Regions from separate parts of the Streptomyces sp. NPDC042336 genome, predicted to be linked through region 2. Evidence: riboswitches for the same ligand, from Rfam matches in the RefSeq annotation. Region 2 holds a riboswitch; each other region holds the start of a gene.
What was found. Region 2 has a riboswitch for cyclic di-AMP ahead of ACZ6IM_RS24205 (transglycosylase SLT domain-containing protein). Riboswitches for the same ligand answer to the same signal wherever they lie in the genome.
Positions count from the first base shown of each region.

Region 1: another riboswitch for cyclic di-AMP. It lies ahead of ACZ6IM_RS29905 (M23 family metallopeptidase); the one in region 2 lies ahead of ACZ6IM_RS24205 (transglycosylase SLT domain-containing protein).
Region 3: another riboswitch for cyclic di-AMP. It lies ahead of ACZ6IM_RS07595 (C40 family peptidase); the one in region 2 lies ahead of ACZ6IM_RS24205 (transglycosylase SLT domain-containing protein).
Region 4: another riboswitch for cyclic di-AMP. It lies ahead of ACZ6IM_RS18910 (C40 family peptidase); the one in region 2 lies ahead of ACZ6IM_RS24205 (transglycosylase SLT domain-containing protein).

Region 1 is NZ_JBVJEA010000017.1:114,356-119,310, reverse strand. It holds gene ACZ6IM_RS29910 (GntR family transcriptional regulator) at 117-812, opposite strand; gene ACZ6IM_RS29905 (M23 family metallopeptidase) at 942-1,706, opposite strand; cyclic di-AMP (ydaO/yuaA leader) riboswitch at 1,719-1,881, opposite strand; gene ACZ6IM_RS29900 (M16 family metallopeptidase) at 2,073-3,461, opposite strand; gene ACZ6IM_RS29895 (M16 family metallopeptidase) at 3,458-4,810, opposite strand.
Region 2 is NZ_JBVJEA010000011.1:189,591-194,545, forward strand. It holds gene fahA (fumarylacetoacetase) at 1-179, opposite strand, end outside; gene ACZ6IM_RS24200 (HAD family hydrolase) at 568-1,377, shown strand; gene ACZ6IM_RS24205 (transglycosylase SLT domain-containing protein) at 1,504-2,004, opposite strand; cyclic di-AMP (ydaO/yuaA leader) riboswitch at 2,009-2,178, opposite strand; gene ACZ6IM_RS24210 (polyprenyl synthetase family protein) at 2,916-3,926, shown strand; gene ACZ6IM_RS24215 (LolA family protein) at 4,351-4,955, shown strand, end outside.
Region 3 is NZ_JBVJEA010000002.1:527,906-532,860, forward strand. It holds gene ACZ6IM_RS07585 (ATP-dependent Clp protease proteolytic subunit) at 1-538, shown strand, start outside; gene ACZ6IM_RS07590 (hypothetical protein) at 546-854, shown strand; cyclic di-AMP (ydaO/yuaA leader) riboswitch at 1,240-1,381, shown strand; gene ACZ6IM_RS07595 (C40 family peptidase) at 1,385-1,858, shown strand; gene ACZ6IM_RS07600 (ATP-binding protein) at 1,829-2,341, opposite strand; gene ACZ6IM_RS07605 (helix-turn-helix domain-containing protein) at 2,559-3,419, shown strand; gene ACZ6IM_RS07610 (DUF397 domain-containing protein) at 3,429-3,671, shown strand; gene ACZ6IM_RS07615 (8-amino-7-oxononanoate synthase) at 3,714-4,841, opposite strand.
Region 4 is NZ_JBVJEA010000008.1:55,623-60,577, reverse strand. It holds gene pcrA (DNA helicase PcrA) at 1-1,362, opposite strand, end outside; cyclic di-AMP (ydaO/yuaA leader) riboswitch at 1,615-1,798, shown strand; gene ACZ6IM_RS18910 (C40 family peptidase) at 1,805-2,995, shown strand; gene ACZ6IM_RS18905 (tellurite resistance/C4-dicarboxylate transporter family protein) at 3,056-4,072, shown strand; gene ACZ6IM_RS18900 (hypothetical protein) at 4,050-4,403, opposite strand; gene ACZ6IM_RS18895 (C40 family peptidase) at 4,712-4,955, shown strand, end outside.

The DNA.
Region 1 (4,955 bases), on a different contig from region 2:
CTTTCAGCCCTTTCGGCTCGCCCGCTCCTTTTCGGCCCGCCCGTCGGTACATCCGTTCACGGGCAGGAGAAAACACACCGGCCGGAATTCCCCGTCCTTTGTATACGGCCTCCGCGTTACCGACGGGGTCCCGCCGTGTTTACGGAATGTTGCGCATTCCTCACACGCTCCGCCGATCCGCCGCCCGAGGCGAAGCGCAGCCGGTGCGCGGACGCCGACCGCTCGATGTGCAGGGTCATGAGCGCCCGCGCGCGGTCGCCGTCGCCCCGGGCCACGGCATCGGTGATCGCGCCGTGCTCCGCCCAGTACTCCACCAGGCCGACCGGTGCTTCCACGACGTACATCCACGCGATCTTGTGGCGGAGCTGGGTCAGCAGCGCTGCCAGGGAGGGGCTGTCCGCCGCCCGGGCGAGGGTCTCGTGGAACCAGCCGCCCAGTGAGCGCAGCTCCTCACCGGTGCCCTGCCTGGCCCGCTCCTGCCCCAGCCGGACCAGGCCGCGCAACACCTTCAGGTGGGCTTCGCTGCGCCGCCGGGCGGCCCGGGAGGCCCCGAGCGGCTCCAGGAGCGTGCGCGTCTCCAGCAGGTCGGCGGCCTCCCGCTCGGTCGGCTCCGCCACGCACGCGCCCGCGTGCCGCCGGGTGACCACGAAGCCCTCGGCCTCCAGCGTGCGCAGCGCCTCGCGGACGGGGACGCGGGAGACGCCGTAGCGGCGGGCGAGGAGTTCCTCGGTGAGCCGGCTCCCGCGGCCGTGTACGCCGGTGACGATGTCGTCCCGGATCGCCGTGCACACCGAATGCGCCGGAATACGCATGAGCGACCTCCCCTTGACCCCCGTGAAACGCCGGTGATTGACGTGCGTTGCCCAACCCCGGGCCAATCAAGCGATATTAAATGCGAAAAGCCCCGGCTCGGGAAGCCGGGGCTTTCGGACGCCTCTGTGTCAGACGTTCACGCCGTGGGAGCGGAGGTAGGCGACGGGGTCCATGTCGGAGCCGTACTCGGGGCTCGTACGGGCCTCGAAGTGCAGGTGCGGCCCGGTGACGTTGCCGGTGGCGCCGGAGAGGCCGATCTGCTGGCCCGGCTCGACCGACTGGCCGACCGAGACGCCGATGGACGACAGGTGCCCGTACTGCGTGTACGTGCCGTCGTGCATCTTGATCACGACTTGATTGCCGTACGCCCCGCCCCAGCCGGCCTCGACGACGGTGCCGACGCCCACGGCGTGCACGGTCGTGCCGCTGGAGGCGTGGAAGTCGATGCCCGTGTGGCTGCCGGAGGACCACAGGGAGCTGCCGGCCTGGTACGCGGTGGAGACGTACGAGGCGGTGATCGGCGCGACGAAGGTGTTGAGGCGCTTGCGCTCCGCCTCCCGCGCGGCACGCTCCTTGGCCTCGCGTGCCTCCTTGGCCGCCTCGGCCGCCCGCTCGCGGGCCGCCTCCCGGGCCGCCTCGCGGGCGGCGGCGTCCGCGGCCGCCTGCCGCTGGGCGAGGGCCTGGGCGTCGATCTCGTCGGCTATGGAGTCACCGATGGTGACGACCGGGGTGAGCCCGCTCTGCTCCACCTCGGGCTCGGCGGCGAGCGCCGGAGCCGCGAGGGTGCCGACGACGCCGGTGGTGGCGAGGGCCGCGACTCCCGCCGCGCGGGCGGTGGTGCGGTGCACCCTGCTGGGACGGCGGTGCTTCCCGGTGGCGCGCGTGAACGCCATGTAGAGGCTTGTCCTTTCCTTCCCTCTCGCCTACCGGGTTAGCTGACGGGTTCGGAGGTGGAAGGTCTCCTACGGACCCCCTCGCTGCGCGCGGGCGTCCGATTCACCCCAGGGACTGCGTTGGGTCCCCGGCTCCCCTGGCTCGCGCCGTACGGGGACTCGGCGATGACTGTCCGGTGCCGCGGGTGCGGCGCACTGCCTGACGAACAGCCCGGAAGACGCTAAACGCGGCTGCGTTCAATCCTCAAACGCAACAGGCTTTTTGTAGCGCACGCCACAGGGCAGACAGGCAACCACTCCCGCAATCCGGACAAACGGCGACCCTGGTGACACTCCGGTCACCAGGGCCACCACACGCGCGTGCCGCTACTCGGCCGCCACCACGGTGACTTCGCCGATGCCGAGGGCCTCGACGGACTCCTTGATCTGCGCAGCGTCGCCGACGAGGACAGTCACGAGGCGGTCCACCGGGAAGGCGTTCACGACCGCCGCGGTGGCCTCCACGGTGCCCGTGGCGGCCAGTTGACGGTAGAGCATGGCCTGGAAGTCGTCGGGCAGGTGCTGCTCGACCTGGTCGGCCAGCGTGCTCGCCACGGCCGCCGCCGTCTCGTACTTCAGCGGCGCCACGCCCACCAGGTTCTGCACGGCCACGTCGCGCTCGGCGTCGGTGAGTCCCTCCGCTGCGAGCCTGCGCAGCACCGTCCACAGGTCCTCCAGGGCGGGACCGGTGTTGGGCGTGTCGACGGACCCGCTGATGGCGAGCATCGCGGCGCCCGTGCCGTCCGGCGCGGACCGCAGGACCTGGCCGAACGCCCGTACGCCGTAGGTGTAGCCCTTCTCCTCGCGCAGGACGCGGTCCAGGCGCGAGGTGAGGGTGCCGCCGAGGCAGTAGGTGCCGAGCACCTGCGCGGGCCACACGCGGTCGTGCCGGTCGGCGCCGGTGCGGCCGATCAGCAGCTGCGTCTGGACGGCGCCGGGACGGTCGACGATGACGACACGGCCCCGGTCGTCGGCGGTCACCGGAGGCACGGGACGCGGCTCGCCGGCCGAACCGGTCCACGCGCCCAGGGTGTCGCCGAGCAGCGCGTCCAGGTCGATGCCGGTGAGGTCGCCGACTACCACCGCGGTGGCCGTGGCGGGGCGGACGTGCCGCTCGTAGAAGGCGCGGACGGCCGCCGAGTCGATGGCAGCGACCGTCTCCTCGGTGCCCTGGCGCGGGCGCGACATGCGGGAGTCGGCCGGGAACAACTCCTTGGAGAGTTCCTTCGCGGCGCGCCGGGAGGGGTTGGCCAGCTCGTGCGGGATCTCGTCGAGCCGGTTGCGCACCAGCCGTTCGACCTCGCCGTCCGCGAACGCGGGCGCCCTGAGGGCGTCGGCGAGCAGGCCGAGGGCCTTGGCGAGGCGCGAGGCGGGCACCTCGAGGCTCAGCCGGACGCCGGGGTGGTCGGCGTGCGCGTCCAGGGTGGCGCCGCAGCGCTCCAGCTCGGCGGCGAACTCCTCGGCGGAGTGCTTGTCGGTGCCCTCGGAGAATGCGCGCGCCATGATGGTGGCGACGCCGTCGAGACCGGCGGGCTCGGCGTCCAGGGGGGCGTCGAGGAGCACCTCGACGGCGACGACCTGCTGGCCGGGGCGGTGGCAGCGCAGCACGGTGAGGCCGTTGCCGAGGCTGCCGCGCTCGGGGGCGGGGAACGCCCACGGCTTGGGCTCGCCGGCCTGCGGCTGGGCGTGGAATTCCATGGTGGCGAGCTCGGTCACTTGGCCGCCTCCTCGTTCTCGTCGGTGGCGTCGGTCTCGTCGGCGGGGGTGGTGGGCTCGTAGACGAGCACCGCGCGGTTGTCGGGGCGCAGGCGGGCCTTGGCGACCTCCTGGACCTCCTGCGCGGTCACCTCCAGGACCCGCTGCACGGCGGTGAGGGCGAGCTGCGGGTCGCCGAACAGGACGGCGTACCGGCACAGTTCGTCCGCGCGGCCCGCGACCGTGCCCAGTCGGTCCAGCCACTCGCGCTCGAGCTGGGCCTGGGCGCGCTCCATCTCCTCGGCCGTGGGCCCCTCTTCGGCGAACCGGGCCAGCTCCTCGTCGATGGCCGTCTCGATGACCGGCACCTCCACGTCACCGGACGTCTTCACGTCCAGCCACCCCAGGGAAGGCGCCCCGGCGAGCCGCAGCAGACCGAACCCGGCGGCGACGGCCGTGCGGTCGCGGCGTACGAGCCGGTTGTACAGGCGGGACGACTCGCCGCCGCCCAGGACGGTCAGGGCCAGGTCGGCCGCGTCGCACGCGCGTGTGCCTTCCTCCGGCAGGCGGTAGGCCGCCATCAGGGCACGGGCCGGGACCTCCTCCTCGACGATCTCGCGCAGCTGACCGCCCATGACGTCGGGCAGCGAACCGTCCCGGGGAGGCTGCTTGCCGTCGTGCGAGGCGATGGAGCCGAAGTACTTCTCGATCCAGGCGAGCGTCTGCTCCGGGTCGATGTCGCCGACGACCGACAGCACCGCGTTGTTCGGTGCGTAGTAGGTGCGGAAGAACGCGCGCGCGTCTTCCAGGGTCGCCGCGTCAAGGTCCGCCATCGAACCGATCGGCGTGTGGTGGTAGGGGTGCCCCTCCGGGTAGGCGAGGGCGGTCAGCTTCTCGAAGGCCGTGCCGTAGGGGACGTTGTCGTAGCGCTGGCGGCGTTCGTTCTTGACGACGTCCCGCTGGTTCTCCATCGACTCCTCGTCCAGGGCGGCCAGCAGGGAGCCCATGCGGTCGGCCTCCAGCCAGAGGGCGAGCTCCAGCTGGTGGGCGGGCATGGTCTCGAAGTAGTTGGTCCGCTCGAAGCTGGTGGTGCCGTTGAGCGAGCCGCCGGCGCCCTGCACCAGCTCGAAGTGACCGTTGCCCTTGACCTGGGCGGAGCCCTGGAACATGAGGTGCTCGAAAAGGTGAGCCAGGCCGGTGCGCCCCTTGACCTCGTGGCGCGAGCCGACGTCGTACCAGAGGCACACCGCCGCGACCGGGGTCAGGTGGTCCTCGGAGAGCACCACGCGCAGGCCGTTGGCCAGGCGGTGCTCGGTCGCTGTCAGGCCGCCGGAGCCTGCCTGGGCTGTGGCCGTGTGACCCATGGGCATGTACGTCCCTTCGATCGCGAGATCCTGGTGGCGTCACGGGGTGAACCACCTGGTGGAATCAGTGGGCGGAACTGCGGAATTCCGTCGATCCTGCCACTGTATGCAAGCGTGCGGGCCACCGGTGGAGTTCCCGGACCCCGTACGC
Region 2 (4,955 bases):
CGGGCGAGCAGGGACGCGTACGGCGATCCCAGCGCGTGGGCCGCCGCGCCCGCGTCGAGGACGTGGTCGCCGAGCCGGACGCCCACCGTCCGCTCGCGCGAGCCGGGGATCGAGAACACGCCGTACGGAAGGTTGTGCGGGCCGAAGGGGTCGCCCTCGGGGACATCGAAGGGGGGCATCGGGTGCTGCCTCGCTTTCGTGCTCGCCATGTGCGCCGTGTCTGCGCTGTGCTGGTCGGGCCACACGTTACGGCTGACATGCCGGTCTTGGGCAGTGCGGCGGAAGGTGGCGGCACACGTCTGCGTCCGCCGTTCGAGCGGCCCCCGGTCACCTTCCCCTGAACAGACGGAAGGCACCTCCGGGACCGCCCGGAAGACGGGCGCCGGGCCATGTCGTCGCCAACCGGTGCAGAGGCCCTGAAGCGGCTTTAGCCGATGATGTGTCAGGTTTCGGGCACGAACGGACGCCCTCGTGCATCCTCGTTCCGGTCCGAACGCACTCGCTACGCCCTCGTTCGGAAGCGGTCACGGGTGAGTCGGACGGGTGCGGTGTCCGTATTCTCTGATCATGGACCGCACCGCATATTCACTCGTCGCCACCGACCTGGACGGCACGCTGCTCCGAGGCGGCGACACCGTCTCCGACCGGTCGCTGGCCGCGCTGGCGCGGGTCGCCGGGGCGGGTGCCCGGCACCTGGTGGTGACGGGGCGGCCGGCGCCCCGGGTGCGCCCCCTGCTCGACCGGCTCGGCTGCACGGGACTCGCGGTGTGCGGGCAGGGCGCGCAGGTGTACGACGCCGGGGCGCACCGGATGCTCTGGTCGGTCACCCTGGACCGGGAGCTGGCCGAGACCGCGCTCGGCAAGATCGAGGCCGAGGTGGGTCAGGTGCATGCCGCCGTCGACCAGGACGGCGTCGACGGGCTGACGCTCATCGAGCCGGGCTACCTGATGCCCCACCCGACGCTGCCCGCGGTGCGCGTCGGGCGGCGTGAGCAGCTGTGGTCCAGGCCGATCAGCAAGGTGCTGCTGCGCCACCCCGAGCTGACCGACGACGAACTGGCGGCGACGGCGCGCGCGGTGGTCGGTTCCCTCGCGACGGTCACCATGTCGGGGCCCGGCACGGTGGAGCTGCAGCCGTGCGGCATCACCAAGGCGACCGGCCTGGCGCTGGCCGCCGAGCACCTCGGCCTGGAGCGGCGGCGGACGATCGCCTTCGGGGACATGCCCAACGACATCCCGATGTTCCACTGGGCGGCCCACGGCGTCGCCATGGCCGGCGCCCACCCCGAACTCAAGGCGGTGGCCGACGAGGTCACCACGACGAACGAGGACGACGGCGTGGCCGTCGTCCTCGAGCGGATCTTCGGTACTTCGTGACGCGCCACCGCTCAGCGCGCCACCGCTCGGTGCGCCACCGAGGGCTGCGCCACCGCTCAGCGCGCCACCGAGGGCTGCGTCACCATGGCCGCGTCACCGGTGGGTGCGCCACCACGCGGGTACGGCTCAGTACGCGCTGAAGACGTTGTCCATCGAGCCGTAGCGGTCGGCCGCGTAGTTGCAGGCGGCGGTGATGTTGGCGACCGGGTCGTACGGGTCCCATGAGGTGCCGGGCACGTGGTACGCCTGGAAGGTCGGGTCGATCACCTGGAGCAGGCCCTTGGACGGGGTGCCGTTGACGGCGTTGATGTCCCAGTTGTTGATGGCGAGCGGGTTGCCGGAGGACTCCCGCATGATGTTGCGGTGAATGCCCTCGTAGGTCCCGGGGATGCCGTGCTGGGCCATGATGTCGAGCGACTCACGGATCCAGCCGTCGAGGTTGTCCGGGTACGTCGTGGCCGCCGTGGTGGCGGTCGTGGCGGCGGCCGGGGTGGCCGGGGTGGCCGCGGAGGCGGTGGCGGCGCCGATGAGCGGCAGCGCGAGCACCGCGGCACCGGTGCCGGCCACGGCGAGCTTGCGGGCGAGGCGGCTGGTGCGGGCGTGACGGTTCTGACCGTTGGCAGACATGCAGTGTCCCTCTCCTTACGCCTACGAGGTGAGCTGTCGGGTTCGGGCGGGGAGGTGCCCGGCCGTGCCCTGACGGGTACGGCTTCACCCCTAGCCGCTCCGGTGGTGACCGGTGCGGCGACTTACCTTGGGTCCCCCGCTCCTGCCTGCGAGTTTGTTGGGTGGATGACTGTGCGACGGGCGGTGGCAGGATTCGGCGTCCACCCGACAGGCCGGGAACGTATGCGAGAGCACATGTTCGGAACAAGTGCAGGAATCACCCCACGTGCCTGTTGACCTTGGTCTGAGGCATTTGAGGCTCTTGATCCTTTGCTGTTGCCAAGCCTCAACTGGCTTGCGGGGCAAAGGGAGGGCACAGGTTCGGAAGGGGTTGCCTGTGGGCGGTTCGGAGTGAGCCAACTCACTGGCCTCAACAAGCATGGCAAAACGGGCATTCATCTCAACCATGCGTCAACCGGCCACGGGTGGCGACGGCTTCGGGTGTCGAGTCGCGGGTGGAGGGAAGCGGGGTGGGGAGTGGGTGGCCGCGGAGGTGCCTTTCGCGCCTGCCGGGAGGGTGGGCGCGGACCGGCGCGAGTGCGTGTGGACCGGTGCGGACCGCCTCGGGCGCGTGGGTCGATCGGGTGACGTTCTCGAAGTGCGGGCCGTTGGGAGGGGTGGTGGGATCTTCGGTGGCGGCTTCCGGCTCGTTCGCGCTCCCGGTCCGGCTCATCCCTCTGGCGCTATCAATCAAAATCTGCTCATATCACCTGATCAAAAACATACCGTTCATGATCCGATACCGACCAGCCTGTAACGGTGGGCGCTAGCGGTGATCGAAAGGTGACCGGATACGCTGACTTGAGTGGTGGCAGCGACCTATCGACAAACCAGGTAATCGCCAGTAGACACCAGCAGACAGGAGACCCCTCGTGACCGTCGTCGGGCCGTTCGGGCTGAGCGTGCGGGACCAGGCTCTGGAAGCCGATGTCCAGGCCGGATTGGTTGCTGTCGAGGAAGGGTTGCTTGAGGCAACCAAAAGCGAGGTGCCGTTCATCACGGAGGCCGCCCAGCACCTGGTGCGGGCCGGCGGGAAACGGTTCCGGCCGCTGCTGGTGATGCTCTCGGCCCAGTTCGGCGACCCCTACGCCCCCGGGATCGTGCCCTCGGCCGTGGTCGTGGAGCTGACCCACCTCGCCACGCTGTACCACGACGACGTGATGGACGAGGCCGCCGTGCGCCGCGGGGTGCCCAGCGCGAACACCCGCTGGGGCAACTCGGTCGCGGTCCTCACCGGCGACTTCCTGTTCGCCCGCGCCTCGCAGATCCTCGCCGACCTCGGCCCCGAGGCGGTCCGCGTCCAGGCCCTCGCGTTCGAGCGGCTGGTCACCGGTCAGATCCTGGAGACGGCCGGCCCGCAGGACGGCCGCGACCCGGTCGACCACTACCTGGACGTACTGGGCGGCAAGACGGGCTCGCTGGTGGCGGTCTCCTGCCGGTTCGGCGCGATGATGTCCGGCGCCGACGAGACGGTGGTGGACGTGCTGACCCAGTACGGCGAGCGGCTCGGCGTCGCCTTCCAGCTCGCGGACGACGTCCTGGACATCGCCTCCGACTCCGACGAGTCCGGCAAGACGCCCGGCACGGACCTGCGCGAGGGCATTCCCACGCTGCCGGTACTGCGGCTGCGCGAGCGGGCGGCCCGGCTGGGGCTCGCCGAGGACATCGCGCTGTGCGAGCTGCTCGACTCCGACCTGAGCGACGACGCGCGGCACGCCGAGGCGCTGCGCCTGCTGCGCGCCCACCCCGCGCTGGAGCAGGCCCGCCGGGACACCGTCCGGTACGCCAAGGACGCCCGGGCCGCGCTGGCTCCGCTGCGGGAGTGCGACGCCAAGGCCGCGCTGATCGAGCTGTGCGACGCGGTGGTCCACCGGGCCGGCTGACCGCCCGGCGGCCCGGCGTGCGCCGGCCGTCGCGTGTCGTCCGTCGTCCGGTCGGTCCGTCGTCCGGTCGGTCGTCGGGTGTGTCGCCCGTCGCGTGTGGTCCGTCGCCCGTCGCCTGCCCGTCGTCCGTCGCGTGCCGCCATCCGTGATGTGTGTCACGCACGCGACCGTCCGCTGCCGGGCGGCGCTGTCGATTGGCGTACACCGCCCCCTACGGGCCGGGGGAGTCGGCACCCCTGCGTGTCATCCCGCAGGAGTAGGCGGAGTTGAGCCCGCGGTCTGACGCTTGTGCTCCGGTGATTTGGTCAGATGGACACCACGGAAAAACACCAATCCTCACCGATTCGGGTGAGAATGGCGGCTCACGGGTGAACGAGTGCGAGGTCGCGAGACAGCCGCCGCCGACGACGGAGGTAGGGCACACATGGCACCGATCGATTCCGACGACAACACGACCGCCGGGGAGGGCGAGGAGCTGCGGGCCGGACGGCGCAAGGCCGCGCGGTACGTCGTCCCGGTCGCGGTGATGGGGGTGGCGGCCGCGACGATCGGGCTCGTCCCCGCGCTCGCCGACTCCGGCGACCCCGACCTGCCGAAGGTCACGGCGGAGCAGCTCATAGAGAAGATCGCCAAGTCGGACGTCCAGCAGCTGTCCGGCACGGTGCGCATCAACACCGACCTGGGACTGCCGGACCTCGGCGGACTGGAGAGCGGCCTGATGTCCGGAATGTCCGGTGGTCCGGGCTCCGGCGAGGACGGCGAGGGCTCCGCCGCCGACCCCTCGGCCAAGCTCACCGAGCTGGTGTCCGGCAGTCACACGCTGCGCGTCGCGGCCGACGGCCCCGACCGGCAGAAGCTCTCCCTGCTGGAGAACGCCGCCGAGTACAGCCTGATCCACAACGGCAAGGACGTCTGGGGCTACGACAGCCGGTCCAACGAGGTCTACCACTCCACCGCCGCCGACGGCGCCGAGCGGCCGGGCAAGGACGTGCCGGGCAAGGACGTGCCGGCCACCCCGAAGGACTTCGC
Region 3 (4,955 bases), on a different contig from region 2:
GCGGATCGTCTTCCTCGGGACACCGATCGACGAGACCTCCGCGAACGACGTGACGGCACAGTTCATGTACCTGGAGCACCAGGCACCGGACCGGGACATCGAGCTCTACGTCAACTCGCCCGGCGGCTCCTTCACCGCCATGACGGCGATCTACGACACGATGCGCTACGTCGCCTGCGACGTGGCGACGACCTGCCTCGGGCAGGCCGGTTCGTCCGCCGCGGTGCTGCTCGCGGCGGGCACCCCCGGCAAGCGCGCGGTCCTGCCGGGCGCCCGGGTGGTGATCCACCAGCCGGCGCTCACCGAACCGGTGGAGGGGCAGGCGAGCGACCTGGCCGTCCACGCCGGCGAACTGGTCCGCGTCCGCGCCCTCCTGGAGGAGATCCTCGTACGGCACACGGGCCGCGGTCGCGAGCAGGTGCACGCGGACATCGAGCGGGAGACGGTCCTCGACGCCCGGCAGGCGCTGGAGTACGGCCTGGTGGACCGGATCGTGCCCGGCCGCAGGACCCCGCCCGCCTCGCCCGGCGCGAGGTGATCCGCCCGTGCTGCCACCCGAGTTGCCCCCGCTGCCCGCCCTGACCCGCGCCGAGGCCGAGGTCATCGACCGCTATCTGGACGTCGTCGACCTGCTCGGGCGCATCAACCCCGGGCGCGTCGGCGACACCTACGGCGGCCTGCGGGCCGCCCAGGCGCTGGTCGGCAAGGCGGCGGCGCTGCGTGACGCGCTGGCGCTGATGCACCGGCGCGGCGAGACGGAGCTGCACGCCGCGACCCTGGCCCGGGCGCTGCGGGTGCTGGACGGCGAGCGCCGGACCGCGCGGGTCGGCCTTCCGCCGCACTCCGGGAGTTGAGGGGGTCGGGGCCGGCCCGACGCCTGGCCGAAACGGACCAAACGGCGTACCCCCTTTCGGCGTAGGGACACCTCCGTTTCGTGACCGGTCGAAGTTGCGGCGCCCCGCGCCCCGCGGGTGCGAACTCCCGCTCCGCCGCTGGTCCCGGGCCCGTCACCGCGCTCGGCGGCACTTCGAACACGGGGTGGCGACCCGAACGGGCGAGTGGGACGTAACAACACAAAGGACGCGTTCCGTTGGGATTTTCCCCGTGGGCGGGACAAGATCCGTGACTGACGACAAGCCCCCGCCGCAGCGGCGGGGCGGTCCGGGCGGACGCCGAGTCCTGCCGCCGTCCGGACGCCAGGTCGACAGGAAGTGGATCGGCAGGAGTGGAGGACCCGAGCACGACGGGTCGCCGGGACGGCCGCCTCCGTGAGAGGTGCCAAACCGAGCGGTCCTTGGGGTGAAGCCGCACGCTGCGGCCGGGCAACTTCGCCAGCCCGAATCCGACAGGTCATCCTTCACAGGCGGCTGACGAAGGGTTGCGCATGTCCGCGCTCAATCGTGTCCCGTCCCTGATGGCTCGTGCCGGTACGGCCTCGGCCCTCACCCTCGCCGCCGTGGGCGGCTCCGTCGTGGTCCCCGGTGTCGCCTCCGAGGCGGCCGCGGCGAGCCATGCGACGAAAGCCCTCACCATCGCGGCTTCCAAGAAAGGATCCCCGTACCGCTGGGGCGCCACCGGCCCCCACCGGTTCGACTGTTCCGGCCTGACGCTGTACTCGTTCAAGAAGGCCGGCAAGAAGCTCCCGCGCACCGCGGCGCAGCAGTACAACAAGACCCGCCACATCTCGGCCCACAGCCGCAAGGTCGGCGACCTCGTGTTCTTCCACTCCGGCCGGAGCGTCTACCACGTAGGCATCTACGCCGGGAAGGGCAGGCTCTGGCACGCTCCGAAGACCGGGGACGTGGTGCGGCTGCAGAAGATCTGGACCTCAAGCGTCTGGTACGGCCGGGTCAAGTAGCCCGCCCGCGGGAGTGACGGCGTTCTGCCCCGCCGTCACTCCCGCGGGTGCCGCCGGCCCGCCGGGGGGCGTCCAGGGCAGTTCGATGGAGACGGTCTTGCCGCCCTCGCGCGTGGGCCGGACCCTCAGCCTGCCGCCGCACTCGGCGGTCAGCCAGCGAATGATCACCATGCCCCGCCCGTTGTCCTGCTGGACGGCGGCGGGCAGCCGCTTGGGGAAGCGCGGATGGCTGTCGGTGACACCCAGACGCAGCCGCTCGTCGCGATCGAGAACGAGGTCCACCGTGAAGGTGGGCGACTGCCCGAACGTGTGCTGGACCGCGTTGGTCGCCAGTTCGGAGACGATGAGCCGCACGGTCTCGGCCAGGTCGGCATCTCCCGGCAGCCCCCATTCCGCCAGGGTGCCGACCGCATAGGTCCGCGCGGCGGCCACCGAGGCGGGATCGCTCGGCAGAGTGACGGATGCTTCCAGATGGTCTGCCATGGCGATGTCGTCCCTTTCTCACGGGACCGCAGGCCCGACACGGAGCGGGATGGTTCGAGTACGGTCCCGGACTGGTGCTTCGTCGCCAGACTGCCATCACCGGACCCGTGAAGGGCGGCGATCCACCAAGATATGCATATATCTGTCGCTCGAAGCGGTGAACTCTGCGACGGCAGAGCGTATTCGGGCGGCGCACAAGGAGTAAGGGAGTTGGCCCATGCAGCACGGTCCCGTGGTGCGCCGCCGCAAGCTGGGCGCGGAACTGCGCGCCCTGCGCACGTCGGCGGGCATCACCAGCGGCGAGGCGGCCCGGCTCGTGGGCTGGCACCAGTCGAAGGTCAGCCGGATCGAGACGGGGACGAGCGGGGTGAAACCGGCCGACGTGCGGTTACTGCTGGACGTCTACGGCGTGGACGACGAGCAGCTGCGGGGACTGCTGGTGATGCTGGCGCGCTCCGAGGACGCGGGGGGACGCCACCACTGGTGGCACGCGTACCGCGGGGTGCTGCCACCGACCTACCGCGACTTCATCAGCCTGGAGTCGCAGGCCAGCGCGATGCGCACACTGGAGACCACGGTGGTGCCCGGCCTGCTCCAGACACCGGAGTACGCCCGCGCGGTGACGCGGGCCGCGGTGGACGGCATGCCGGCGGAACGGCTGGACACGCTGGTGGAGGTCCGGCTGGCCCGCCAGGACGTGCTGCGCGGCGAGCCGCCCCTGGAGCTGAGCGCGGTCCTGGACGAGGCCGTGCTGCGCCGGGAGGTGGGCGGTCCGGGGGTGATGGCCCGTCAACTGGCCCGGCTGGTCGAGGCCGCGCGGCTCCCGCACGTCCGCCTCCAGGTCCTGCCGTTTGCCGCCGGGGCGCACATCGGTGTCACCGGCCCTTTCGTAATCTTCTCCTTTTCGAGCACTTCTGATCTGGACGTGGTTGTTCTCGACCACTTGACGAGTAGCTTGCACCTCGAACGGAAAGAAGACCTAGAGGCCTATACCGAGGCCTTCAACGCCCTTCTGATCCATGCCCTTTCGCCCGAGGACTCGTTGGACTTCATCGCCGCGACCGCGGCAGGCGCGTAAGGAGGCACCATGTCAGGCTCCCTGTCCGAACGTCCCCGGAACATCCCTGTCAGCACCGATATGACCGGTGTGCGGTGGCTGCGCAGCAGTTACAGCACCGGCGCGAACAACTGTGTGGAGACGGCCCGTCCGTCGGCCGGTCCCTGGGCCGGGCTGCTCGCCGTGCGCGACTCCAAGAACCCGGCCGGACCCGCCCTGCTCTTCTCCCCCGGGAGCTGGACGGCGTTCACCGCCGGCGTCCACCGCGACTGACCCCGCCGGACTGCGGACGGCGCACGGCCGTGTCCCGCCGACTCATGGCCGCGTGTCGCCGATCACCCGTACAGCGCGTTCGATCTGTTCCCCGGAGAGGTCCCCACGTGCGGTCAGCCTGAGCCGTGAGATGCCGTCGGGCACCGAAGGAGGGCGGAAGCAGCCCACGGACAGGCCGGCCGCCCGGCAGTCGGCCGCCCACCGCACGGCCCCCTCCGGGGAGGATGCGCGCACCGAGACGACCGCGGCGTCCGGACGTACCGCGTCCAGACCCGCGGCGGTCAGGCGCGCGTGCAGTTCGGCCGCGACGGCGCGGGCCCGCGCGGCACGCTCCGGCTCACGGCCGAGCAGCCTGAGCGCCGCCAGGGCCGCCCCCGCCGCGGCGGGGGCGAGTCCCGTGTCGAAGATGAACGTACGGGCCGCGTTGACCAGGTGGTCGATCACCCGGGCGGGGCCCAGCACGGCGCCTCCCTGGGCACCGAGCGACTTGGACAGCGTGACGGTCACGACGACGTCGTCCCGTCCCGCCAGGCCCGCGCCCTGCGGGGCGCCCCGGCCGCCCTCGCCGAGGACGCCGAGACCGTGGGCGTCGTCGACGACCAGTCCGGCCCCGTGCGCCCGGCACGCGTCGGCGAGTGCGGCCAGCGGCGCGGCGTCGCCGTCGACCGAGAAGACCGTGTCGGAGACGGCCACGGCGGGTCCGTCGTGCGTCGCCAGTGCCTTGCGCACGGCGTCCGGATCGGCGTGCCCCACGACCTGGGTGGTGCCGCGAGCGAGCCGGCAACCGTCGATCAGAGAGGCGTGGTTGCCCGCGTCGGAGACGACGAGGCTGCCGTGCGGGGCCAGCGCGGTGACCGCGGCGAGGTTGGCCGCGTAGCCGGAGGAGAAGACGAGCGCGGCCTCGAATCCGCAGAACTCGGCCAGTTCGCGCTCGAGTTCGGCGTGCAGCGTGGTCGTGCCGGTCACCAGCCGGGAGCCGGTCGCGCCGCCGCCCCAGGTCCGGGCGGCCGCGACCGCCCCTTCGACGACCGCCGGGTGCCGGGCCAGTCCCAGGTAGTCGTTGCTCGCCAGGTCCAGCAGCTCCGACGCCGCCGGACGGGGGCGCAGCACCCGTACGAGGCCGGCCTCGCGGCGCGCCCGGTCCTGCTCCTCGATCCAGCCGAACGCCATGGGGCGGTCCTCCGGGGTTTTGTAGGCAATGAACAGACATTAGCGGTCCGGACACCCCCGCGAGGTGTGGCAATACCCACACGTCGATCTGTCAGTGTTGTGCGAAGTCTCCTT
Region 4 (4,955 bases), on a different contig from region 2:
CTTGTAGGGCAGGCCGGTGCGGATGAAGACCTCTTCGAAGACACGGGACTGGGCGTTGGTCCGGTAGAAGACGGCGACGTCCCCGGCCTTGGCCTCGCCCGCGTCGGTGAGGCGGTCTATCTCGTCGGCGACGAACTGCGCCTCGTCGTGCTCTGTGTCGGCGACGTACCCGGTGATCTGCGCGCCGCTGCCCTGGTTGGTCCACAGGTTCTTGGGGCGGCGGGACTCGTTGCGCTCGATGACCGCGTTGGCGGCGCTGAGGATGGTCTGGGTGGAGCGGTAGTTCTGCTCCAGCAGGATCGTCGTCGCGTCCGGGTAGTCCTCCTCGAACTGGAGGATGTTGCGGATGGTGGCACCGCGGAAGGCGTAGATCGACTGGTCGGCGTCGCCCACCACGCACAGCTCGGCGGGCGGGACCTCGGCCTCCGGCGGCACGTCGACGGGGTGCTCCGAGGCCACGCCGACCAGCTCGCGCACCAGCGCGTACTGGGCGTGGTTGGTGTCCTGGTACTCGTCGACCAGGACGTGCCGGAAGCGGCGGCGGTAGTGCTCGGCGACGTCCGGGAAGGCGCGCAGCAGATTGACCGTGGTCATGATCAGGTCGTCGAAGTCGAGGGCGTTGGCCTCGCGCAGCCGCGACTGGTACATGGCGTAGGCCTGGGCGAGCGTCTTCTCGAAGCCGTCGGCGGCCTGGGCGGCGAAGTCCTCCTCGTCGATCAGCTCGTTCTTCAGGTTGCTGATCTTCGCGCTGAACGACTTCGGCGGGAAGCGCTTCGGGTCCAGGTCCAGGTCGCGGCAGACCAGCGCCATGAGCCGCTTGGAGTCGGCGGCGTCGTAGATCGAGAACGACGAGGTGAAGCCGAGCTTCTTCGACTCGCGGCGCAGGATGCGGACGCACGCGCTGTGGAACGTCATCACCCACATCGCGTTGGCGCGCGGGCCGACGAGCTGCTCCACGCGCTCCTTCATCTCGCCCGCGGCCTTGTTGGTGAAGGTGATCGCGAGGATCTGCCCGGGGTGGACGTTCCGCTCGGCCAGCAGGTGGGCGATGCGGTGGGTGAGCACACGGGTCTTGCCGGAGCCGGCACCGGCCACGATGAGCAGCGGGGAGCCGGAGTGGACGACCGCGGCGCGCTGGTTGTCGTTCAGCCCCTCCAGGAGGGCGGCGGCGTCCAGGGCGGGGCGCGGGGCGCCGTCCCGGTAGTGGGTGTCCCGGTCCGGGGGCGCGTCGAACTTCCCGCCGAACAGATCGTGCGGAACCTGCTCCGGTCCGTGATCGTCCTCGGGCGGCGGGGGTTCCTCCTCGTGACCCCGGGGGGTCTGGAGGCTCGCCAGGAAGCTGTCGTCAAAGAGGCTGCTCATCGCTCTCCGAGTCTAGGGCGCCCCACCGACAACCCGGTGCCACCCCGGAAAATGCCCACCGTTCCGCCACGGGCACGCCCCGCGACCGGCCGGAACACGAAGAGTGACGCCCGGGACCGGCCCGGCGGCACCCGAACGGAAGGTCACGAAAATGTATCGGGCATATCACCCACCAACCTTCACAGCGGCCACACGAGTTGGCTACGGTGCGGGGCAGGCCGCTCGACCCCCTCCGGCGAACCTCGCCGGGCCGCGCGGCCTCCGCCGAGTCCGGCCTGCCCGCACGGCACCGGAGCCGGGGACCCACCGAGACCTTGGGGTGAATCGGCCGCACCGCCCTCGACGAGACGAGAGGGCGGGCCGCCGTAGGGCAACCCTTCCGAACCACCGCCCGAACCCGACAGCTAACCCGGTAGGCGGAGCACTGGAAGGAGTCGCCTCCTTGGCGTCGCACCGCAAGTCGCGTCCCACCGGTTCCCGCGTCGCGGGCATACGGACCCCGGCCCTCGCCACCGCGGCACTCACCTCCGTCGCCCTGCTGTCCCAGACGGCGGGCGCCACGCCGTCGGACGACCGGCCGACCCTCGAAGAGGTCGAGAAGAAGGTCGACGACCTCTACCGCCAGGCCGGGTCGGCGACCGAGAAGTACAACGCGGCCAAGGAGAAGACCACCAAGCAGCGCAAGAAGGTCGACACCCTCCTCGACGACGTCGCCCAGCGCACCCAGAAGCTCAACGACGCGCGCGAGGAGCTGGGTTCCTTCGCCTCCGCCCAGTACCGCACGGGCGCCTCGGTCCCGGAGACCGCGACGCTGCTGCTCGCGGACTCGCCGCAGGACTACTTCGACCAGAACCAGCTGATGAACCGGCTGACCGGCCGGCAGAAGACCGCCGTCGACGACTACGTCACCCAGCAGTCCGAGACGATGAAGAAGCGCCGGGAGGCCACCGAGAGCCTCGAGACGCTCACCGACTCGCAGCACGACCTCAAGACGGCCAAGTCGACCGTCCAGAAGAAGCTGGCCACCGCGCGGGCGCTGCTCTCGGAGCTGACCGCCAAGGAGAAGGCCCGGCTGGCCGCGATCGAGAAGAAGAAGCAGGAGGAGGCCGAGCGCAAGGCAGCCGAGCTGGCGAAGCAGCAGGCGGAGGAGGCGGCCGAGCGCGAACGGCAGGAGGAGGCCGCCCGGCAGCAGGAGAGCGGCGCCGGATCCGGGTCCTCGGGGACTTCCGGCGGCACCGGCTCCACGGGCTCGTCGACGCCGGGCACCTCGAACGGCACCAAGGCCGAGAAGGCGATCGCCTTCGCCCGCGCCCAGATCGGCAAGCCGTACGTGTGGGGCGCCACGGGCCCCGACTCCTACGACTGCTCGGGCCTGACCCAGGCCGCCTGGAAGGCCGCGGGCGTGACGCTGCCGCGCGTCACCTACGACCAGGTCAACGCCGGCACGACCGTCTCCGTCGCCCAGGCACAACCCGGTGACCTGGTCTTCTTCTACGACGACATCAGCCACGTCGGCCTGTACATCGGCGACGGCATGATGATCCACGCACCCAAGCCGGGCGCGTACGTCCGCGAGGAGTCGATCTTCTACGACGGCGAGTCGTCCATCTACAGCGTGGTGCGCCCGGCCTGATCGGCGAGGGCGCGTCTTTCCTGCGATCCGATCCGCCGGGCAGGCCCTAGCATCGGGCGCATGTCATCGGCCACCCATCCCTCAGCGCTGCGCGCCTGGTGGGCGCAGCGCCCACCGGCGGCCGGGGCCGCGGTGATGGCGACCGGCATCGTGTCGGTCGCCCTGCATCTGACCGGCCGCGAGGTCCTGTCCCGGATCGCCCTGGTCCTGGCCTGCGCCGCATGGCTGATACTGGCCGCCAACTTCGTCTACCTGCTGCTGGCCGACCGGGCGCAGTGGGTGAAGCGGGCCGGGACGCCGGGGGCGCTCACCGCCGTCGCCGCGACGACCGTGCTCGGCACCCGTTTCTCCCTGCTCGGCTGGTCGCGCCTGGCGGCGGTGCTGCTGGTGCTGGCGGCCCTGCTGTGGCCGTGGCTGCTGTACCTGGTGGTGCAGCACTGGGGGCGGCGGATGCCCGGCGCCGTCTTCCTGAGCTGCGTGGCCACCGAGGGGCTCGCCGTGCTCGCCGCCACGCTGGCCACGGCCACCTCGACGCCCTGGCTGGCGCACACGGCGCTGGTGCCGTTCTGGCTGGGGATCGTGCTCTACCTGATCGCACTGTTCCGCTTCGATCTGCGGCAGGTGGCGCGGGGCTCAGGGGACCACTGGGTGGCGGGCGGCGCGCTCGCCATCTCCGCCCTCGCCGGAGCCAAGCTGCTCGCGGCGGCCGGGACCGGCATATACCTGTGGAACGCCGACGACCGGGCCGTCCTGCACGACGTGACCGTCTGCCTGCTCGCGCTCGACCTCGCCTGGTACGCCGTACTGCTGGCCGCCGAGATCGCCTGGCCCCGCCTCCGCTACGACGTGCGCCGCTGGTCGACCGTCTTCCCGCTCGGCATGACGGCGGCGGCGACGCTGTCCGTGGCCGTCGTCGTCGACGTCCCGTGGCTGGACGCACCCGGCCGGGCGCTGCAGTGGATCGCGGTGGCCGGGTGGCTGGCGGTCGCGGCGGGGGCGGTCGTCCAGGCCCGGGCGGCGCTGCGGTCCGCGGGAGGGGACTCCGAGGCGGCGGTCAGGTCCACAGCACCGCGATGAAGACGTTCACCAGGGTCAGCGCGCCCACCAGGGCGAACAGCGGCTTTTCCACCTTCTCCTCGTCGCGCTTCACGTAGACCAGGCCGAGGATCACGATCAGCACGGCGAGCTTCACGCCGATCTTGACGTTGTCGACGGAGTAGTCCTGCGCCTGGTTGAGGCCGACCAGGACGGCGCCGGTGACCAGCATCGTCAGCGCGCCGTGCAGCATCGCGGGGGTGAACCGGGCCGCGCCCCGGCCCATCGCCTTCATCTGGGTCAGGAAGCCGCCCAGGAGCGCGGCGATACCGATGATGTGCAGGCCGACGAAGAGGTGGATGAGTACGTCCATGGGGCCGGAGCCTAATGAGGGCCCCGGCGGGCCCGGACACCGGCCCGCCCCGGCGCTCCCATAACAGCTCACGTCCCCCACCCGCCTCCGATCCGGCATTTCGATCATCACCCTGTGTGAAGGCGACGGGCCCTGGAGCGAACGACGGTCACATACGGTCCCCGCACGATCCGGTGCCGCCACTTCCGCGCATCCCGTCACCGGACCGTTACCGACCCGCCTAGCGTCCTTCCCCAGGCAGCCGGAATGGACCGGAGCCGACCCGGCGCTGGCCGGGGTCGAGTCGTACGGAAGGACGTGGATCGCAGGTGGGAACGCACCGCAGGCCGCGACAGCGCGCGACGGGCGGCGGCAGGGCCCGTACGGCGGCCACGATCACCCTCGCGGGCACGGCCGCCGCGACGGGACTGGGCGGGACCGGACACGCCGATCCGCAGCCGACGGCGGCGCAGGTCAGGGCCAAGGTGGACAAGCTCTACCAGGAGGCCGAGGTGGCCACGGAGAAGTACAACGGGGCGAAGGAGAAGGCGGACGCCGCCGAACAGCGCCTGG